Linked DNA regions of Candidatus Puniceispirillum marinum IMCC1322. The protein of the gene in region 1 binds, or shares a complex with, the protein of each later gene. Links are inferred from orthologs where the notes say so. Each region holds a gene or a part of one and is shown in the gene's direction. Other genes may lie near its edges. The genes, in order: mfd and uvrA.

Region 1 (10,321 bases):
CGCGTAATTTTAAGTCTTCTTCTGCAATCACAAAGCCGTCTTCGGTATCACGCATGACCGTCAGCCTTGTTTTTGATGTATCGCTGATCGGGGGGGCATAAACCAGAATACAGCTTGATTTATCTGCGCCCCGTCCCACACGACCACGAAGCTGATGGAGTTGGGCAAGGCCAAAGCGTTCGGCATGTTCAATGATCATGATACTGGCTTCAGGCACATCAACGCCAACTTCGACGACGGTTGTCGCCACCAGAAGTTGCGCGCTTCCATCACGAAATGCCTGCATGGCCTCGTCGCGCTCGGGGGCTTTCATTTTTCCATGTGCAAGGGCAACCTTGTGTGCAGGTAAAGCGCGAACAAGGCTGGCAAAACGGTCTTCGGCGGCGGCGATATCGAGTTTGTCGGATTCTTCGACAAGTGGGCAAATCCAGTAGGCGCGTTTTCCGGCATCAAGGGCGCGTCTAATGCCATCAATCACCTGATCAAGACGGTCATTAGGCATTACCCGTGTGTCAATGGCGAGGCGACCAGCTGGTTTTTCATTCAGCCTCGATTGCTCAAGGTCGCCATAGGCTGTCATGGCCAGGCTGCGTGGGATTGGCGTGGCGGTCATAACGAGGACATCGACGCCATTTCCCTTTTGCCCAAGAATAAGACGCTGGCGAACGCCAAAGCGATGCTGTTCATCAACCACGGCGAGCCCAAGATCGGCAAAAGCAACATTCTCGGATAAAAGCGCATGTGTACCGACAACAATATCAATAGTGCCGTCAGCAAGCCCAGATAGCGTGTCTTTGCGGCCTGATCCGGTACGCCCCTGACCCAGTAACAGGCTGGCACTTTTGCCGATGGGCGCAAGCATCTTATTCAGACTTTGATAATGCTGGCGCGCCAACACTTCGGTCGGTACCAGCAAGGCCGCTTGTGCTCCGCTTTCAACGACATGCAGCATTGCCGCCAGCGCAACGAGCGTTTTACCAGAGCCAACATCACCTTGAAGCATGCGTAACATGCGTTTGCCAGATTCCTGATCAGATTTAATTTCCGCAATCGCATTTGTCTGGGCCTTGGTTAAGGCAAAAGGCAGGTTATCCATAAGAGCCCTAGTAAGCGTGCCTGTGCCAGCAAAGATACGACCTGGCACCGTATCGGCAGCTTGTTGGCGCACCATGTTGAGCGCGATTTGATTGGCCAGCAACTCGTCAAATGCCAGCCGCGCGCGGGCGGGGTTGTTTGGCAGTAAATCGGCTTCATTTTGGGGTGCATGAACAGTGCGCATGGCGCTGGCAAAGTCTGGCCAGTTATTTGTGGCCATGATTGAAGGCGGGATCCATTCGGGCAAAGTGGGTATCGTGGCCAATGCCGCGGTGATAGCGCGACGCAGAACCTTTGGTGTCAGGCCAGCGGTGAGTGGGTAAACTGGCTCAATTTCGGGCATGCTAGCCATTTCATCTGGTTTAACCACATAATCGGGATGCGCCATCTGCACACGGTTATTAAAAATTTCGGTGCGGCCACTGATAATGCGGCGCTCGCCAACTGGAAGAAGCCGTTGGATATAATCATCCCGCGCATGAAAAAAAACCAGCTCTATCGATCCTGTGTCATTCTGGCAAAATACACGCCATGGCCGACGGACGCCCCGTGGAGGTTTGTCATGCTTTACGACAATAATGTCAAATGTCGCAATGGCACCATCAATTACAGCATCCAGCGGCGGTTTCTGGCTACGATCAATTATAGCGATAGGCAGATGCCGCAATACATCAATCACATAGCTGCCAACACGCTTTTCCAGAATGGCGGCAAGCTTAGCGCCGACACCCGGCAAGGACGTGGTCGCCGCGAAGAGCTGAAACAGTTCCTGTGGTCGCTTTGGATGCACCATGAATTTCCTTGTTTAACCGAGCTTAACCGGGCTTATCCGGCGCTTTCTTTCTGTCCGGTATTATCAGTCTAACGCATTCTCTGCCTTGTTTCAAAAGATATGCCATCCATATATAGGCATCAATCAACGGCGTATTACCATCTCGAAAAACCATGCAAGGCTTTGCAGTGCTAGTGCGTTTCATGCTATGGCAATTGCGGTGATGAATGAAACTGTCCGAACCTAAGTTAAGTGAGTTTATAATGACATCAGAAAAGCTTTCCAATCGTGCCCGTCGTCTGATTTATCAGGCCAGCTATACCGGTATGAAGGAGACTGATCTGCTGCTGGGGCATTTTGCCAAGGTGCATCTGCCAGATTTGAATGATAATGAACTGGATGATTTCGAAGCCTTGCTCAAGGTTGGGGATCCCATTATTTACGCATGGGTAATGGAAAAAGAACCTGTTCCCATGCACTATAATACACGTGTCTTTCAGCTTATTAAAAAGTTTAAAAAAATATAGCAAGCAAATGAATTTCATCAATAAAATTGAATTAAACAGCTCGTTATGGGGCTGTCCTGATGGTGCGCATATGCTGGCGGTCGCTGCACTTGCCGAAGCCAAGGGGCAGATTCTATTTGTGGCACGTGATGATGCCAGGCTGGCTTTGATGCGGGATGCGCTGGCGCGGCTGGCACCGTCATTAGATATTCTGGTGTTTCCGGCGTGGGACTGTCTTCCCTATGATCGTTTATCACCCCAAGGTGCGCTGGTTGGGCAACGGATTGAGACGTTGGCAAGACTGGCGTCAGAGCCGGCAGCATTAACGGCAAACACCATCGTGCTGACAACTGTAAATGCCTTTCTGCAACGTGTACCACCACAAAGTTATTTTGCGGAAAGTTCGCTTCATATCACTGTTGGGCAGACCATCGAGCCATCAGCTTTGGCGACGTTTCTGGTCAATAATGCGTATCTGCGGACTGACACGGTGCGCGAAACAGGTGAATTTGCTGTGCGAGGGGGCATTGTTGATGTGTTTCCCCCTGGCCATGCTAATCCAGTTAGGCTTGATTTCTTTGGCGATGACATTGAGACAATGCGTAGTTTTGATCCATCGAACCAGCGCAGTATTGGCAAAGCGGATCGTTTGACCTTACATCCTGTCGCTGAATTCAGGTTGAATAGTCAGACTGTGGAACGGTTTCGTACCAGCTATCTGGCAACATTTGGCGCCACTGCCAGTCGTGATGCGTTGTATGAGTCAGTATCGGCAGAACGAATGCATCCCGGAATCGAACATTGGTTGCCGCTTTTCCATACTGAGATGGTGCGCTTGACTGATTATTGCCCAGACTGGCCAATCATTCTGGATCATGAGGCTCAAGCCGCCTGTGTTGTACGGTTTGAGCAGATCGCCGATTTTTATGAGGCGCGCGCTGATAGCGGAGATGATGGAAGCAGCCCCTATCGCCCGCTTGATAGTGAGGCGCTTTATCTTGGTGCAGATGAGCTGGAAGAGCTTTCGGCAAAACAACATGTCTGCAGTCTGCAACGCTTTGCCGCCCCCGATGGTAGCGGATCGCATCAGGATGCAGGCGGCCGACCCGGGCTGACATTTACCACCGCTATGGCGCGTGGGCAGAGTGCGGTAGTCGAAGTTGTCGAAGCCATGCAGGCCGAAATGACCGGTCAGCGTCGCCCAATTGTTATCGCCGCGGCAAGTGAAGGCGCGGCTGTCCGGCTAGACGAATTGATTGGTGAACAGATGGGCCCAGGGCATGTCACGCGAATCGACAGCCTTAATGCAGCAAAGCCAGGCGGCATTTATATCATCATCTGGTCACTTGATGCCGGCTTTCAAAGTGATCAGCTACTGGTTATTGCCGAAGCGGATATATTCGGCCAGCGATTATCGAGGCCACAATCCAAGCGTGGTAAAGGTGATGACTTCCTTCGCGAGGTTAGCGCGCTTGAAACAGGCGATTTGGTGGTACATGCCGAACATGGTATCGGCCGCTATGATGGTCTGGTTACCATCAATAGTGCAGGCGGCGATCATGACTGTTTGCATCTTGTCTATCATGGTGGCGATAAGCTTTATCTACCGGTTGAGAATATTGAATTACTGTCACGTTATGGTAGTGGCGGTAGCGGTAGTGGCGGTAGCGGTAGTGATGCACAGCTAGATAAGCTTGGTGGTGCCGCATGGCAGGCGCGCGTTGCACGTATCAAGGGCCGTGTCAGAATTATGGCCGAACAGCTGATCAAGATTGCTGCCCAGCGGCACACGGCCAAGGCCGAGCCCTTGCTGGCTACTGATGGGCTGTTTGCTGAATTTTGTGACCGCTTCAGCTTTGTCGAGACGGATGACCAATTGAATGCCATTCAAGATGTGATTGATGATCTGGCTTCAGGTAAGGCAAGTGACCGTCTGATCTGCGGTGACGTTGGTTTTGGTAAGACCGAAGTCGCTTTGCGCGCGGCGTTTATTGTGGCGATGGCAGGGTATCAGGTTGCATTGGTAGCCCCCACAACGCTTTTAGCGCGCCAGCATGGCAAGGAATTTACCGAACGCTTTGCCGGTTTCCCGCTTAAGCTGGGGGTTTTGTCACGCATGACATCAACAAGTGATGCCAAGCAGATCAGAGAGGATCTTGCGTCGGGTGATGTGCAAGTCGTTATCGGGACGCATGCTTTGCTGGCTAAATCACTGTCATTCAACAATCTTGGTTTGCTGATTGTTGATGAGGAACAGCATTTTGGCGTTGGTCAGAAAGAACGCCTCAAGGAAATGCGCGGTGATATACATGTGCTGACTTTATCTGCAACGCCTATCCCGCGTACCTTGCAAATGGCGTTATCGGGTGTCCGTGAAATGTCATTAATCGCGACACCACCAGTTGACAGGTTGGCGGTACGAACCTTTGTTGGGCCATGGGATGGTGTCGTACTGCGGGAAGCCATTCTGCGTGAGATGTTCCGTGGCGGTCAGATATTTGTCGTATGTCCGCGAATTGACGATTTACAACGGGTCTATGACCGTGTGCGCAAACTTGTGCCAGATGCCCGCATATTGTCGGCGCATGGGCGGATGCCTGCTGCCGAGCTAGATGATGTGATGACAAAATTCGCCGATGGTGAGGCCGATATACTGCTTTCAACCAATATCATTGAGTCTGGTATCGATATTCCATCGGCAAATACAATGATTATCCATCGGGCTGATATGTTTGGGCTTTCGCAATTGTACCAACTGCGGGGACGTGTCGGGCGTGGGCGACAGCGTGCTTATGCTTATCTGACATCGGATCCAAACCGCATTCTGACGCCACAAGCGCGGCGGCGGCTGGAGGTGATGCAAACACTTGATACATTGGGTGCCGGATTTACCCTAGCATCTTATGATATGGATATCCGTGGTGCGGGCAATCTGCTTGGCGATGAGCAGTCAGGTCATGTGCGTGAAGTTGGTGTGGAGCTTTATCAGGAAATGCTTCGCCAAGCGGTCGATGCCGCAAAAGCAGGTGATGTAAAAGACGATGAAGATACGGTAGTCGAATGGACGCCGCAGATTAACCTTGGGCTGGAAGTACGCATACCCGAAGCCTATGTCCCTGATCTTACCGTGCGTCTGTCACTTTATCGTCGTATTGCCGGGTTGAGTGATATGTCCGAAATTGATGCCATTTTGGCAGAGCTTGTTGATCGGTTTGGGACGATGCCGGACTCAGTACGTAATCTGTTTGCGGTGATCGAGATCAAGCAATTATGCAAATTGTCGAATGTTGAAAAAATCGATGCAGGGCCAAAAGGGCTTTCAATCGGTTTCCGTGACAATCAATTTGCCAATCCAGAGCAGCTTGTTGGCTGGATCGCAGCCCAACAGGGGCGAGTACAGTTACGTGGCGATCATAAATTAATTATCAAACAGACATTGCCGCAAGCGTCTGGACGTGCGCCAGTATGTAAAGGGATTGTGCAAGAGCTCGTTGCGCTTGTATAAATCATGACTATTCGGCTAGCTGGCAGCGGCATCAATCGCCGGTAGCAGATGATCAGCTTCATGGGCACCAGCAACGGCGTATGAACCGCCAAAAACAAAGTAAGGCACACCATCCATATTCAGCCTTCGTGCCATAGCCAGATCATGATCTAGTTGGTGCTCAAAGCTTATATCGTGCCGTGCTTCGATAAGTTCAGCATGTCCAGATTCGGTCGCTATCCTATCGAGAACATCGTTATCACCGATATCCAGCCCTTCGATAAAATAGGCAGAATATAGACGTTCACTGAGGCTTTGACTGTCTGACCCTGCTGCTAAAAGCAATTTATGGGCGTGTCGACTATTGGGTGTTTTGTCGATTGCATCGAAGTTGAAGTTGATACCTGTATCAAGTCCGGCTTCGGCAATACGACCATAGACTGCATGAGCTGAATCACCAAATTTCGCATGAAGATAGGCCTGACGATTCATGCCATCGACAGGCATATTAGGATTGAGCAGAAAACATCTCCAGATATATCGCGGGGTTATATGTGGCCGTCTAGCAAAGGCAGCGTCAAGACGTCGTTTGCCTATAAAGCACCAAGGGCACACAATGTCGGCATATATTTCAACATCGACCTGTATAGTCTTGTCGTACATAGTGGTCATATTGGTCATTTCAGTCATTAATAATGGCCTATAATTGCTTTTGAAAATTCAAGGATACATGGAAATCCAATCTCCAAGATGGTAAAATGCGACGGTCTTTCACGGCAAGTTAAATTCGTAGCGCGAATGAGGCGATAATGGATAAAAATGACTCAAAAGATATTGATCACGTCAGTATTGCTCGTGATATAGATCGTCTTCTAGCGTGTAAAAGCCTGATTGTCACAACGGCTTTAGCAAATGAGATACCTGAAATTGGTACGGCGCCTTTTATAAATCATGATGAATCTTTATACATATATTCTAGTCATTTATCAAAACATACTCGTGTCTTACTTGAAACAAAAAAGGCGCATTTCATGTTATGCCAAGATGAATGTGATACACAGAATATCTGGGCACGGCACCGGCTGAAATTCACTGCGGGCATAAATGAGATTGCCCGTGATGATGCTGACTTTCCCTTGCTGTGTGATAAGTTTGAAAGTGCGTTTGGTCCGACCATGGGCTTGATCCGTGACTTTGCCGATTTTCATATGCTAAGACTGAAACCGGTTTCAGGCGTTCTGGTGCTTGGTTTCGCCAAAGCCTTTGAGGTAAAAGGGCCTGATTTTGAAATTGTGTCGCATTTAAGAAGCGCATGACAGGCAAACTGCATGACCGGAATAGAGCAAAGGATATGAGGATGCCTATTCTCTGGAGTTTTAGACGATGTCCCTATGCGATGCGGGCGCGCCTTGCTATTGATGCTAGCCAGCAACAAGTAGAGCTTCGTGAAATTCTGTTGCGCGATAAGCCTGATAGATTTATTGCGGTATCGCCAAAGGCGACGGTGCCTGTTCTGCAATGTGATGAGGGAAAAATCATTGAAGAAAGCCGTGATATCATGTTCTGGGCATTGAAACGCAATGATCCTGAGGGCTGGCTGGATATCTGGCGGCAGAATCCGGCTTATGTCACCGCGTTTCTTGATCGTCTAGATGGTGCATTTAAGACCAATCTTGACCGCTATAAATATGCAAGCCGCTATGACGCGGATGCGGCACTCAAACATCGTGATGCTGGCGTTGTGTTTATCGCTGAGCTTGATAATATTTTGGCGCAGAAACCCGCATTGTCGGGGGACAGGCTTGGGGTGCTTGATTTTGCATGTCTGCCATTCATTCGGCAGTTTCGTATTGCTGATAGTATGTGGTTTGATAAACAGAACTGGCTAGCTTTACATAAATGGCTGCAAACCTTTTTAACCTCGTCGCGCTTTGAAAGGGTGATGAAAAAATATTCTCCATGGCACGAGGGTGAACAAGGTGTAGATTTTCCATAACAGTGCATCTAATTAGATGCTAAGCGAATTTGATATGCCATTTTATGAATTTCCTGCCAGTTTGAGATTGTGATGATGTCTTCATATTTAAATACATTGCGCGCACCGCTTCCATTTGTCCTTCTTGATGCCAATTATCACGATGATGATATATCCCACCTATTTCGGGATCCGGTCGAGGTTGTTTCGGTCACCGGTGATTGCGATATTACCGCGGCAATGGCACAGCTCGAACAGGGGCTTGATAACGGATTGTTTGCCGCGGGTTTTATTTCCTATGAAGCTGCACATCAATTTGATCCAGCATTAATTACCGCAGGTGCTGGTGATGCGGAGGAGGTGACAATCTGCTTTGGCCTGTTCCGAGAGCATATAGAGTTAACCCGAATTGAGGCTGACAGTTTGATGGCAGCAGCGGCCAAAGGCGGTGAGTTTCATCTATCATTGCCCCATAGTAGCCGCGATATAGAAAGCTATCTGGATGATATAGCTGTATTACAGACGCATATAACGGCTGGTGATACCTATCAGACAAATTATACCTACCGCATGTCGGGTGATATGCATGGTGACCGGCTGGCGCTTTATGAAGAAATGCGCCAACAGCAACCTGTATCCTATGGTGCCTTTGTTCAATTGCCTGATGTGCCGGTATATTTATCGCGCTCGCCAGAGTTGTTTTTCCGGAAAAATGGCAACCGGCTTGTAACACGTCCGATGAAAGGTACGGCACCTCGTGGGGCTAATGATGCCGCAGATCACGATATTGTGCATGCCATGTTGGAAGATGGTAAAACCCAATCGGAAAATACGATTATTGTTGATTTGCTTCGGAATGATTTTGGCCGTGTGGCGGTCACCAATAGCGTTTCTGTTGACGCTTATCTTTCACCTGAGCGCTATAAATCTGTGCATCAACTTACCTCTACAATTAGCTGTGAGGTGCCGGCTGATTTGTCGATAAGCGATCTGTTTGCAGGTGTCTTTCCCTGTGGTTCGGTCACCGGTGCGCCAAAAGTGCGAACCATGCAAATTATCAGTGATTTAGAAAAGGATAAGCGCGGCATCTATACCGGATCGATCGGCTATATTCTACCTAACCGTGATATGTGTTTCAATGTTGCTATACGGACCTTGTCAGTCAGTGTTGATGGGTATGCAGAGGTTGGTGTTGGTGGCGGTATTGTGCATGAATCCGACGGGGACAGCGAATTTGCCGAATGTGCGGCTAAAATGGCCTTCCTTGAGAGGGTGATGATCGCCAGTAAGCCCGAAACACATCTGTCACCTCTTGCCAAGCTACAGGCCAGTTGATGATCTCTATTATCGATAATTACGATTCTTTTACCTATATCATCGCCCAATATTTTGCTGCGACAGGCATGCCCGTTGAAGTGCGTAAGAATGATGTGGCGACAGTTCAAACAGTCATCGACAGTGCGCCGATAGGGGTGGTGTTATCGCCGGGGCCAGGCCGACCAGAGGATTCGGGCAATAGTTTTGATATTCTGGCGGCAATCCGTGGTCGGGTGCCAGTGCTAGGTATTTGTCTGGGGCATCAGATCATAGCCCGCTCAATGGGTGTTGAAGTCACTGCAGCAGCACGGATTTCACATGGCAAGGCAAGTGCGATTACACATCATGGTAAAGGGTTGTTTACAAATATAAAGCAAAACACAAAGGTTGGACGTTATCACTCTCTTTCTATTGATAAAAATACAATAAATAAATCTCTTTCTATTGTTGCTGAAACAGCCGATGACATAGCAGAAACCATGGCTGTAGAAGACCTGTCAGCACATATTTATGGGGTGCAATTTCATCCTGAATCAATCATGACCGAGGATGGTATGACGATGATCAAGAATTTTGTTCATATATGTCGAAACGCCAAGCTTAGTTAGGCGGTCAGGACATGGTGGATTTTCATATTTTCGAAACCATGCGTTGGCGTCCAGCTTGCGAGTTTGACCCAGGAGGTTTTGACCGGGGAAATGCGCATTTACGTCGGATGGCTTCGTCTGCCCGGCGTTTTGGCCTGCCATTTGATCCGCATGCTATTCATGCAACGCTTGATAATGAACTGAACGGTATGCTTGTTGATAAGCGGGTGCGCGTCGCCTTATATGAGGATGGTGAGTTGGTCGTAGATGTTGCGGATGCGCCGTCTGAGGTTGCGTCAAGATGGCGACTGGGGCTGGCCGCAACACGGCTGGATGCTGGCGATATGTGGCTACGGCATAAAACTAGCAACCGACAGCGCTATGAAGAGGATAGGGCGGCATTTTGCAGTGGCGCGTCAGCTCAATTTGACGAATTGATTTATCTTAATCAAAACGGTGAAATATGCGAAGGGACGATCACTTCGCTATTTATTGGCGATGGCAGTGGAATGCTGAAAACACCTTCACTTGAATGCGGACTTTTGCCCGGTATCCTGCGTGAGACAATGGTGCAAAATGACAAAG
Region 2 (9,723 bases), 190 kb from region 1 along the record:
AAGTCCTCATCACGCGTTTTCATGCCTGCACGGCCTTTACCACCACGACGCTGGGCACGATAGATTGATAATGGCACGCGCTTGATATAGCCACGATGAGACACCGTCACCACCATATCTTCTTGCTGGATCAGGTCTTCATCATCCTGATCGGCCAATTGATCGGTGATTTCGGTGCGCCGATCATCCGACAGGCGTTCACGCGTGGCTGCAAGCTCATCAAGTATCACCTGACTAACGCGCGTATCCGAACCAAGTATATCCAGATAATCGGCAATTTTATCAGCAAGTTCCTGAGTTTCAGCAGCCAGTTTATCGCGTTCCATACCGGTCAAGCGCTGTAATCGCAATTCGAGGATAGCGCGGGCTTGCACCTCAGACAGAGTATAGTGATCATCGACAACCGCATGACCAGGATCATCAATCAGCGCTATAAACGCACCAACCTCATGCGCTGGCCAGGCTGTGGCACAAAGCTCATTACGCGCAGTTTCGGTATCTGGCGCTTTTTTGATAAGCTCTATGATCTCATCAATAGACGCAAGCGCAACCATCAGACCAGCCAGAATATGCGCCCTGTCACGCGATTTGTTGAGCAAAAATGTTGTCCGTTTAATAACAACATCTTTACGAAACTCACAAAAAGCCTCGATAACGTCTTTTAGCCCCATCTGGATTGGCCGACCGGCATTCATGGCCAGCATATTAACGGGAAAGCTCGTTTGCAGTCGTGTATGGCGGTACAGCTTGTTCAGCACCACATCACCCGCAGCATCACGCTTGACCTCAATGACAATGCGCATACCGGTACGATCGGATTCATCGCGAATGTCAGAAATTCCTTCCAGAACCTTATCGCGCACCATTTCACCGATACGTTCTAGTAGCTGTGCTTTGTTAACCTGATAGGGAATTTCATGAACAATGATTGACTCGCGGTCTTTGGCGTTGGTTTGCACCTCGGCACGGGCGCGCATGATGATAGACCCGCGCCCTGTTCGATAAGCCTCGCGGATGCCATGGCGACCCATAATAAGCGCACCAGTCGGGAAATCTGGCCCCGGTACGATCTCGGTCAGTTCTTCGGTGGTTATTTCGGGATTATTTACATAGGCCTCACAAGCGGCAATCACCTCCCCTGGATTGTGGGGGGGGATGTTGGTTGCCATACCAACAGCGATGCCATTAGCGCCATTGACCAGCAGGTTCGGATATTCAGCAGGCAGAACAGTAGGTTCCAGCTGGGTTTCGTCATAATTCTGCGCGAATTCAACGGTATTCTTGTCAATGTCGCGCAACAAGCTCTCAGCCGCGCGGGCAAGCCTTGACTCAGTATAGCGCATAGCTGCCGCAGGGTCGCCATCAACCGAACCAAAATTTCCCTGACCATCGACAAGCGGAAGACGCATTGAAAAGTCCTGCGCCATTCGCACCATTGCTTCATAAATAGAGCTATCACCATGTGGATGGTAATTACCCATGACATCACCGACAATACGGGCTGATTTGCGAGGGGGCTTTGTCCAGTCATAATTGCCTTCCATCATCGCGTATAGAATACGTCTATGGACTGGCTTCAACCCATCACGAACGTCAGGCAATGCACGTGAAACGATAACGCTCATCGCATAATCAAGATAGGATTTCCGCATTTCATCAGAGATGGAAATGGTTGGACTTTTTGGGCTAGTGGTCTCGGTCACATGTGTCTCGCTTATGGCGCACAAAAAGCGTGCTTATATAACTATATATATAGCATGAAACAAAACTGTAACACCATATATTGTTGCGCAAAGCAAAAAAAAGCGATGCTGATGTAAAGCCAAAAGCATCGCATTATAAATGTAATTTAACTTACTGATTTAAAATGGAATATCGTCATCAAGATCATTGCTGTCACGCATTGGAGGGGGGCTTGTAGACGTGCCCGTGCCGCCGCCATAACTGTCATCAGTTCCTGAACTTGATCCCGCACCGCTATCACCGCCGCCATAGCTACCGCCACCGCCGCCATCACCACGCCCACCAAGCAAGGTCAGCTCGCCACGATAACGTTGTAAAACGACTTCAGTTGTATATTTCTCGACACCTTGATTGTCTGTCCATTTGCGCGTTTGTAATTGCCCTTCAATATAGCATGTAGAGCCTTTGCGCAGATACTGTTCGGCAATTCGGCCCAAATTTTCATTAAAGATGACCACGCGATGCCATTCGGTACGTTCACGTTGTTCACCAGTGTTGCGGTCTTTCCAGCGTTCAGACGTTGCCAATGATAATTGTACGATCTTGGCACCATCCTGTGTAGAGCGCACTTCCGGGTCACGTCCCAAATTGCCGACCAAAGTCACTTTGTTTACACTGCCAGCCATGATCGATTTTCTCCTTAATTTGTTTTACGTTCGCAGATTACGCATCCCACCCCCCTGCTGACAAGATAATTCGGGTTATTTATTTTTTACATAAAAGACTTTTCCACATCAAAAGCACTAGCAAAATCTATCAGGAAATGGCTATATTCGCGCCATGCCAAATGATACAAAAAATACGTCGCTATCGCAGCGGGTCAAAGATATTTCTTCTCTTGATAAAACCTATGAACCACGGATGATTTCTGTTCGTGGTGCACGGGAGCATAACCTAGCAAATGTAGATATTGATTTGCCCAGAGACAGACTGGTTGTGCTAACAGGATTATCAGGATCCGGTAAATCTTCGTTAGCATTTGATACAATATACGCCGAGGGACAGCGTCGTTATGTCGAATCGCTGTCCGCTTATGCGCGCCAGTTTCTTGAGATGATGCAGAAGCCTGATGTTGATTTGATTGAGGGTCTGTCACCTGCCATTTCCATTGAACAGAAAACCACGTCGCGCAATCCGCGTTCGACCGTTGGTACAGTCACGGAAATATATGATTATATGCGGTTGTTATGGGCACGTGTCGGTATTCCCTATTCACCGGCTACCGGTTTGCCTATTCGAAGCCAGACTGTCAGCCAGATGGTTGATATCCTGCTGGCGATGGAGCAAGGCACCAGATTATACTTGCTGGCTCCGATCGTTCGTGGCCGCAAGGGTGAATATCGTAAAGAACTTGGGGAACTTAATCGTAAAGGCTTTAGCCGTGTCCGCATTGATGGGGCGCTGTATGATATCGATGACACGCCTGAGTTGGATAAAAAACGCAAGCATGACATTGAAGTTGTTGTTGACCGGGTCATCATCAAGGGTGATTTGGATGAACTGGCCACGCGTCTGGCTGACTCGTTAGAAACAGCACTGGCGCTTGCTGACGGTCTTGCCTATGCCGATACGGCCGAAAGCCTTGATAATACATCAGATGAACAGGATGACGATATAGCTGGTCGTCATGCGGGGCGGACAGTATTTTCAGCACGCTTTGCCTGCCCTGAGTCAGGCTTCAGCATTGATGAAATCGAACCGCGGCTATTTTCGTTTAACAATCCCTTTGGAGCATGCCCTGCCTGTGACGGATTGGGTGTCAGCAGTCATTTTGATGAACAACTTGTTGTTCCAGACCAGCAAACAACGCTTCGTGGTGGCGCGTTGGCGCCTTGGGCATCCAGCACCGCAAGATATTATATGCAGACGCTAGAATCGCTTGCCAAACAGTTTAATTTTTCTCTTGATGTGCCGTTCTATGATTTGGATGACGATACCAAATCAATCATCCTGCATGGTTCAGGCAAGATGCCTGTGACGATGGAATTTGATGACGGTATGCGGTCTTATCGGACAACCAAGCCATTTGAAGGTATTATGCCGAATTTGGCTCGTCGATATCGCGAAACTGACTCGTCATGGGTGCGTGAAGAACTGGAGAAATTCAGAGCCAATCATGCTTGTGATTCATGTGCTGGTAAACGATTGAAAGCCGAATCGCTGGCTGTGAAAATCGATAAATATGATATTTCAGATATTGCCCGTCTGTCGATTGGAGATGCGCGGGACTGGTTCTCTGATTTGGGCTCAAGGCTTGAAGGTCAGCAATCTGAAATTGCAGCGCGCATTCTAAAGGAAATCAACGAACGCCTCGGCTTTCTGGTCAATGTCGGCTTGAACTATCTGTCAATGGCGCGTAATTCAGGCACATTGTCTGGCGGCGAATCACAGCGTATTCGGTTGGCATCACAAATTGGATCTGGCCTGACGGGTGTTCTCTATGTTCTGGATGAGCCTTCGATTGGTCTGCATCAGCGTGATAATGACCGGCTACTGTCAACCTTGATACGCTTGCGCGACCTTGGCAATACGGTGCTGGTCGTTGAACATGATGAAGATGCGATCCGGTTGGCAGATTATGTCGTCGATATGGGGCCTGGTGCGGGTGTGCATGGTGGTTTTGTCGTTGCCGAAGGAACCCCCGAAGATGTAATGACAAATGAGGCGTCATTAACTGGTCAGTATCTCTCGGGTGTGCGTGAGATAGCGATACCCGAAAAACGGCGAAAAGGTACAAAAGGCCGTGTCATTCGTGTCGAAGGCGCAAATGGTAATAACCTGCAGGATGTGAGTGTTGGGTTTCCGCTTGGGGTGTTGACCTGTGTAACGGGTGTATCTGGTGGTGGCAAATCAACATTGGTTCTGGAAACGCTATGGAAATCACTTGCACGGCGCTTGCACAAAGCCCGTGAAATGCCTGCCCCACATAAAACAATCATAGGTGCCGACTATCTGGATAAGGTTGTTGATATTGATCAGTCCCCTATTGGCCGAACTCCACGTTCGAATCCGGCAACATATACTGGTGCCTTTACACCAATCCGTGAATGGTTCGCAGGATTGCCAGAAGCTAAAGCGCGTGGTTATGCGCCTGGGCGCTTTTCTTTTAACGTTAAAGGTGGCCGTTGTGAGGCTTGTCAGGGCGATGGACTTATCAAGATTGAAATGCATTTTCTGCCTGATGTTTATGTCACTTGTGATAGCTGCAAAGGCCGAAGATATAATCGTGAAACATTAGAAATTACATGGCGTAGCAAGTCGATAGCTGATGTTCTTGATATGACAGTTGAAGAAGGTGTTGAGTATTTTAAAGCTGTGCCGGCCATCCGGGAAAAGCTTGAAACGATGCTACGTGTGGGGTTGGGCTACGTCCGGATCGGACAGCAAGCTACCACCTTGTCCGGCGGCGAAGCCCAGCGTGTAAAGCTTTCAAAAGAATTGTCGCGGCGTGCCACAGGACGCACGATCTATATTCTTGATGAACCTACAACGGGACTTCATTTCCATGACATTGCCAAATTACTGGACGTCTTGCAGGAACTTGTTGATCAGGGCAATACCGTGATTGTTATCGAACATAATATGGATGTTATCAAGACTGCCGACTGGGTGATCGATCTTGGTCCTGAAGGCGGAGATGGCGGCGGTCTTGTTGTTGCCGAAGGTACACCAGAAGATGTTGCAAAAGTTGCTGGATCGCATACCGGGCATTATCTAAGCCGTATTTTTGACCCGTCAAAGACTTAAATTTCAAGGATGTGATCTATGCAAGATAATGATGGAGTCATTCACGTAATTGGGGGTGGGCTTGCTGGAAGCGAGGCAGCCTTTCAAATTGCTAGGCAGAATATTCCGGTAGTTTTGCATGAAATGCGCCCAAAACGCATGACTGATGCACATCATACACACGGTTTAGCCGAGTTGGTTTGCTCTAACTCTTTTCGCTCGGATGACGCAACGGCAAACGCTGTTGGGGTTCTGCATGAAGAAATGCGGATCTTGAATTCGGTTATATTGCGTGAGGCTGACAAGCATAAAGTACCGGCTGGTGGTGCCTTGGCAGTTGATCGTGATGGTTTTTCTCAAGCTGTTGAAGCGGCATTAACCGCTGACCCCCTAATCACAATTGAACGTGAAGAAGTGAATGACATACCTGATAGCTGGAAACAGGTTATTATTGCTACAGGTCCCCTCACCTCACCAGCTCTGGCCGAGATGATTCGCAAGTGGGGCGGCGAAGAAGACCTTGCCTTTTTTGATGCGATTGCGCCAATAGCGCATTTTGATAGTGTCAATATGGATGTGGCTTGGTTCCAGTCGCGATATGACAAATCTACCGATGGCGGTGATGGCAAAGATTATATCAACTGCCCGATGACAAAATCGCAGTATGAAGATTTTATCGATGCGCTGATTGATGGCGAAAAAATGTCATTTAAGGAATGGGAAGAAAATACCCCGTATTTTGAGGGATGTATGCCCATTGAAGTGATGGCATCACGTGGTCGTGAAACGCTTCGTTTTGGCCCTATGAAGCCCGTTGGGCTGACCAATGCACATGATGGATCACGACCCTATGCGGTGATACAGCTTCGTCAGGATAATGCTCTTGGTACGCTGTATAATATGGTTGGCTTTCAAACGAAATTGAAACATGCAGAACAGGTGCGCATTTTCCAAACCATTCCGGGTCTTGAAGATGCGCAATTTGCCCGTCTAGGTGGCTTGCACCGGAACACCTTCATCAATTCACCGCGCTTGCTTGATCCACAACTTCGGATGAAATCGATGCCGCGTATCCGTTTTGCGGGTCAGATCACAGGCGTTGAGGGTTATGTTGAGTCAGCCGCTATTGGCTTGATGGCTGGGCAGATGGCCGCGCTAGAATTGAAAGGTCAGGATTGGACAGCGCCACCGCTGGATACGGCACATGGCGCATTGCTGTCGCATATCACTGGCGGTGCGATGGCAGATAGTTTTCAACCGATGAATGTCAATTTTGGTCTGTTTCCGGAAATTGAAACGCCAGCTGGAACAAAAAGGCTAAAAGGGCGTGATCGCAAGGCCGCCTATGCTGGGCGTGCGCTTGATTCTATTCGCGCATGGAAAGATGTGACGGCCAGCTAGTCGGCAATCTTGAAGCCAAATAACCGCCACCGAAGCAGTCGCCAGACCAGCAAATGATCATGATCCATAGCATCATGCCCATACATATGCTTATGATACCCTATGATGGCGGCAAAATAGAGCCACCATTGACGACTTTCCTGCACCTGTTTTCGCAAGTTACCAAAAAACGCATTGTCCAGTGATGGTATTGTCGCTGGATCTGTTGTTGGCGTAGCGTGCAAGACAGGGGCAATTTTTTGCGCACTATCGCCAGTATCATGGCCACCCAGATAATGACCAACCAATTGCCAGCATATACTCCAGGCCTGTGTTGTCGAGGCCGTCTCGTCCATTGTACAAGCCTGCCATGCTTCAATTAATTTCAGAATATCATCACGTTCAATATCATCATTCTGTATATGTTTTTGCAAACGAACTACCAGAGGCGCAATATTGCCTTTATAGCTACTGGGAGCTACGGCCAATGTGTCGTACCACCATTGAACACGAATGGCAGCCAGCATTGGCTCCTTGGGAATGCGAAGGGCATTTTGTAGCTCACCAGATAAGCAAATTAAATTAGCGGCAAGAGAGCGACGCTGGGTGTTCTCAAATCCGAACACCAACGCCATTGCTGGATCCTGTATTTTAAGCGCCATTATCGCGTCTTTATGGAACTTATTGTCTATAAATGGCGTATCATTCATCAACAGCGATCAAACCTGCGGCGGCATCCCGCCCTTCACTCATCAACACATTCCATGTCCGGCAGGCAGCCGCAGTTGACATGACTTCAAGGTTGATATTGTTCGGTTTTAACTGGGCGGCAAGTTCAGGGTAAAGCTGCATGGGTGCTGGCCCAACCCCCAAAATGAATAAAGGTGGTGGTATATCGCCAAGCAAGGGGCCTAAATCGTCAAATGTCAAATTTTCCAAATTGGAAAGTGACCATGCCATTGTCATGCGTGGCAGAACTATTACATTTCCGGCGTATCTTGAACCGCTTATGCGAAATCCGTTATCACCATAGCCATGAATAAGCTGTAAGTCGCCTTTTTCAGAAAAGGTGCTTATATCGACCATGCCTAACGCTCATACTCCGGCACCTCAATGCCATTTTCATCATCATCAACACGCTTCAGATCAAAGCGTGACAGCATACCAACGGCAATAAACACTGACGAATAGGTGCCAATGATAACACCCCATATCATAGCCAGCGCAAAGTCTCGTAAAACAGCGCCACCAAAAATCACAATCGCGGTCAATGCAAGCAATGTTGTGACCGACGTCATAACAGTCCGTGACAAGGTCTCATTTAGTGACCGGTTCAAGATATCACGCTGTTCATAGGATTTGTAGCGCCGTAGATTTTCGCGGACGCGGTCAAATACAACAACCGTGTCATTGATCGAATATCCGGCAATTGTCAAAATCGCCGCCACTGTTGCTAGATTAAATTCAAAAGATGTTAATGAAAACAGGCCAATCGTTGACAATACGTCATGTGCCAGTGCCACAATCGCCGCGATGGAAAACTGCCATTCAAAGCGGAACCAGATATAAACAAGAATGGCCATCAGCGCGCACATGACAGCCAGAATACCTTTTTCTGCCAACTCGGCACCAACCGTCGGGCCAACAAATTCTGTGCGGCGGATATCGTAATCGCTACCAAGCATGTCAGTTACTGCTTTAATGGCAGCAATTTGGGCTTTTTCGTCACCTTCTTGACGCTGAATACGGATCAGAACATCCGTCTCAGTGCCAAAACCTTGCAAGCTGACATCGCCCAAATTCAAAGTGCCAAGGTCATTACGGACTTTGGATATGTCCGCAGGGCCGGTCATATTGCGTGCTTCCAGCAAGATACCACCTTTGAAATCAATGCCCAGATTAAGACCAACCGTTGCAAACATCCCAATTGATGCCAGAACTAGAAATGTTGACAAAACCATGGTGATTTTTTGCAATTTCAGAAAATCAAAATTGGTATCGCTTGGTACTAGTTTTAAACGCATTTTATATTTCCCTGATAGTCTTTATGGGGGGCATAACAACTGGATATAACGTTAAAGCACCAGTTCGTTTGGTTTCTTACGCTCAAGCCACAGCACAATGAACAGGCGCGTGACCATTACGGCGGTGAACATGGATGTGGCAATGCCAATACCAAGCGTTACAGCAAACCCCTTAATGGGCCCTGAACCAAAAATATACAGGAACGAGGCAGCAAATAATGTGGTCAGATTCGAATCAACAATCGTCGAGATGGCACGCTGATAGCCCCCATCAATGGCGGCCATTACTGACCGACCACGTTTTAATTCTTCCCGTATTCGTTCAAATATCAACACATTGGCGTCCACTGCCATACCCATGGTCAGAACAATACCAGCAATGCCGGGCAAGGTCAGCGTAGCCTGCAAGGCAGACAAAGCGGCAACAATCAAAATGACATTCACCAGTAACGCCATGTCAGCAAGGATGCCAAATGTGCCGTAGCTAAGGAACATATAGACTATAACAAGGCATAGCCCAACGATAGCGGCTATTTTACCAGCCTCAATAGAGTCCGCACCAAGGCCTGGGCCGATTGAGCGTTCTTCCATCACAATCAAAGGCGCTGGCAAGGCACCTGCCCGCAGAACAAGCGATAATTCGTTGGTTTCTGCAACTGTGAAATTACCAGTAATCTGGCCACTGCCAAAAATCTGGCTTTGTATCGTTGGCGCGGATACGACCTTACCATCCAAAACAATGGCAAAAGGCCGACCGATATTGGCACCTGTTACACGGCCAAAACGTTTGGCGCCCGCGGAATCAAGCTGAAAACTGACAGCTGGCTGATTATTCTGATCAAAGCTGGCT

The links.
Region 2: the proteins of mfd (region 1) and uvrA are in contact, whole or in part, in a crystal structure (PDB 4DFC), measured with the Escherichia coli proteins. The link is inferred for Candidatus Puniceispirillum marinum IMCC1322 from one-to-one orthologs.

The regions. Positions count from the first base shown.
Region 1 is NC_014010.1:238,279-248,599, forward strand. What follows is about bases 2,089-6,078. They hold mfd (transcription-repair coupling factor), read left to right. Parts: upstream 2,089-2,401; coding sequence 2,402-5,878; downstream 5,879-6,078. Other genes in these bases: SAR116_RS01170 (succinate dehydrogenase assembly factor 2), read left to right, coding at 2,131-2,394; SAR116_RS01180 (DsbA family oxidoreductase), read right to left, coding at 5,894-6,078. In the rest of the region: ATP-dependent DNA helicase RecG, read right to left, coding at 1-1,888; more of SAR116_RS01180, read right to left, coding at 6,079-6,547; SAR116_RS01185 (HugZ family pyridoxamine 5'-phosphate oxidase), read left to right, coding at 6,667-7,173; SAR116_RS01190 (glutathione S-transferase N-terminal domain-containing protein), read left to right, coding at 7,215-7,853; pabB (aminodeoxychorismate synthase component I), read left to right, coding at 7,926-9,167; SAR116_RS01200 (anthranilate synthase component II), read left to right, coding at 9,167-9,757; SAR116_RS01205 (aminotransferase class IV family protein), read left to right, coding at 9,769-10,321. UniProt on the Escherichia coli protein: Couples transcription and DNA repair by recognizing RNA polymerase (RNAP) stalled at DNA lesions. Mediates ATP-dependent release of RNAP and its truncated transcript from the DNA, and recruitment of nucleotide excision repair machinery to the damaged site.
Region 2 is NC_014010.1:426,218-435,940, forward strand. What follows is about bases 2,299-5,690. They hold uvrA (excinuclease ABC subunit UvrA), read left to right. Parts: upstream 2,299-2,604; coding sequence 2,605-5,490; downstream 5,491-5,690. Other genes in these bases: ssb (single-stranded DNA-binding protein), read right to left, coding at 2,299-2,369; trmFO (methylenetetrahydrofolate--tRNA-(uracil(54)-C(5))-methyltransferase (FADH(2)-oxidizing) TrmFO), read left to right, coding at 5,509-5,690. Also shown: gyrA (DNA gyrase subunit A), read right to left, coding at 1-1,652; more of ssb, read right to left, coding at 1,863-2,298; more of trmFO, read left to right, coding at 5,691-6,870; SAR116_RS02085 (hypothetical protein), read right to left, coding at 6,867-7,559; SAR116_RS02090 (Mth938-like domain-containing protein), read right to left, coding at 7,552-7,935; protein translocase subunit SecF, read right to left, coding at 7,938-8,873; protein translocase subunit SecD, read right to left, coding at 8,925-9,723. UniProt on the Escherichia coli protein: The UvrABC repair system catalyzes the recognition and processing of DNA lesions. UvrA is an ATPase and a DNA-binding protein. A damage recognition complex composed of 2 UvrA and 2 UvrB subunits scans DNA for abnormalities.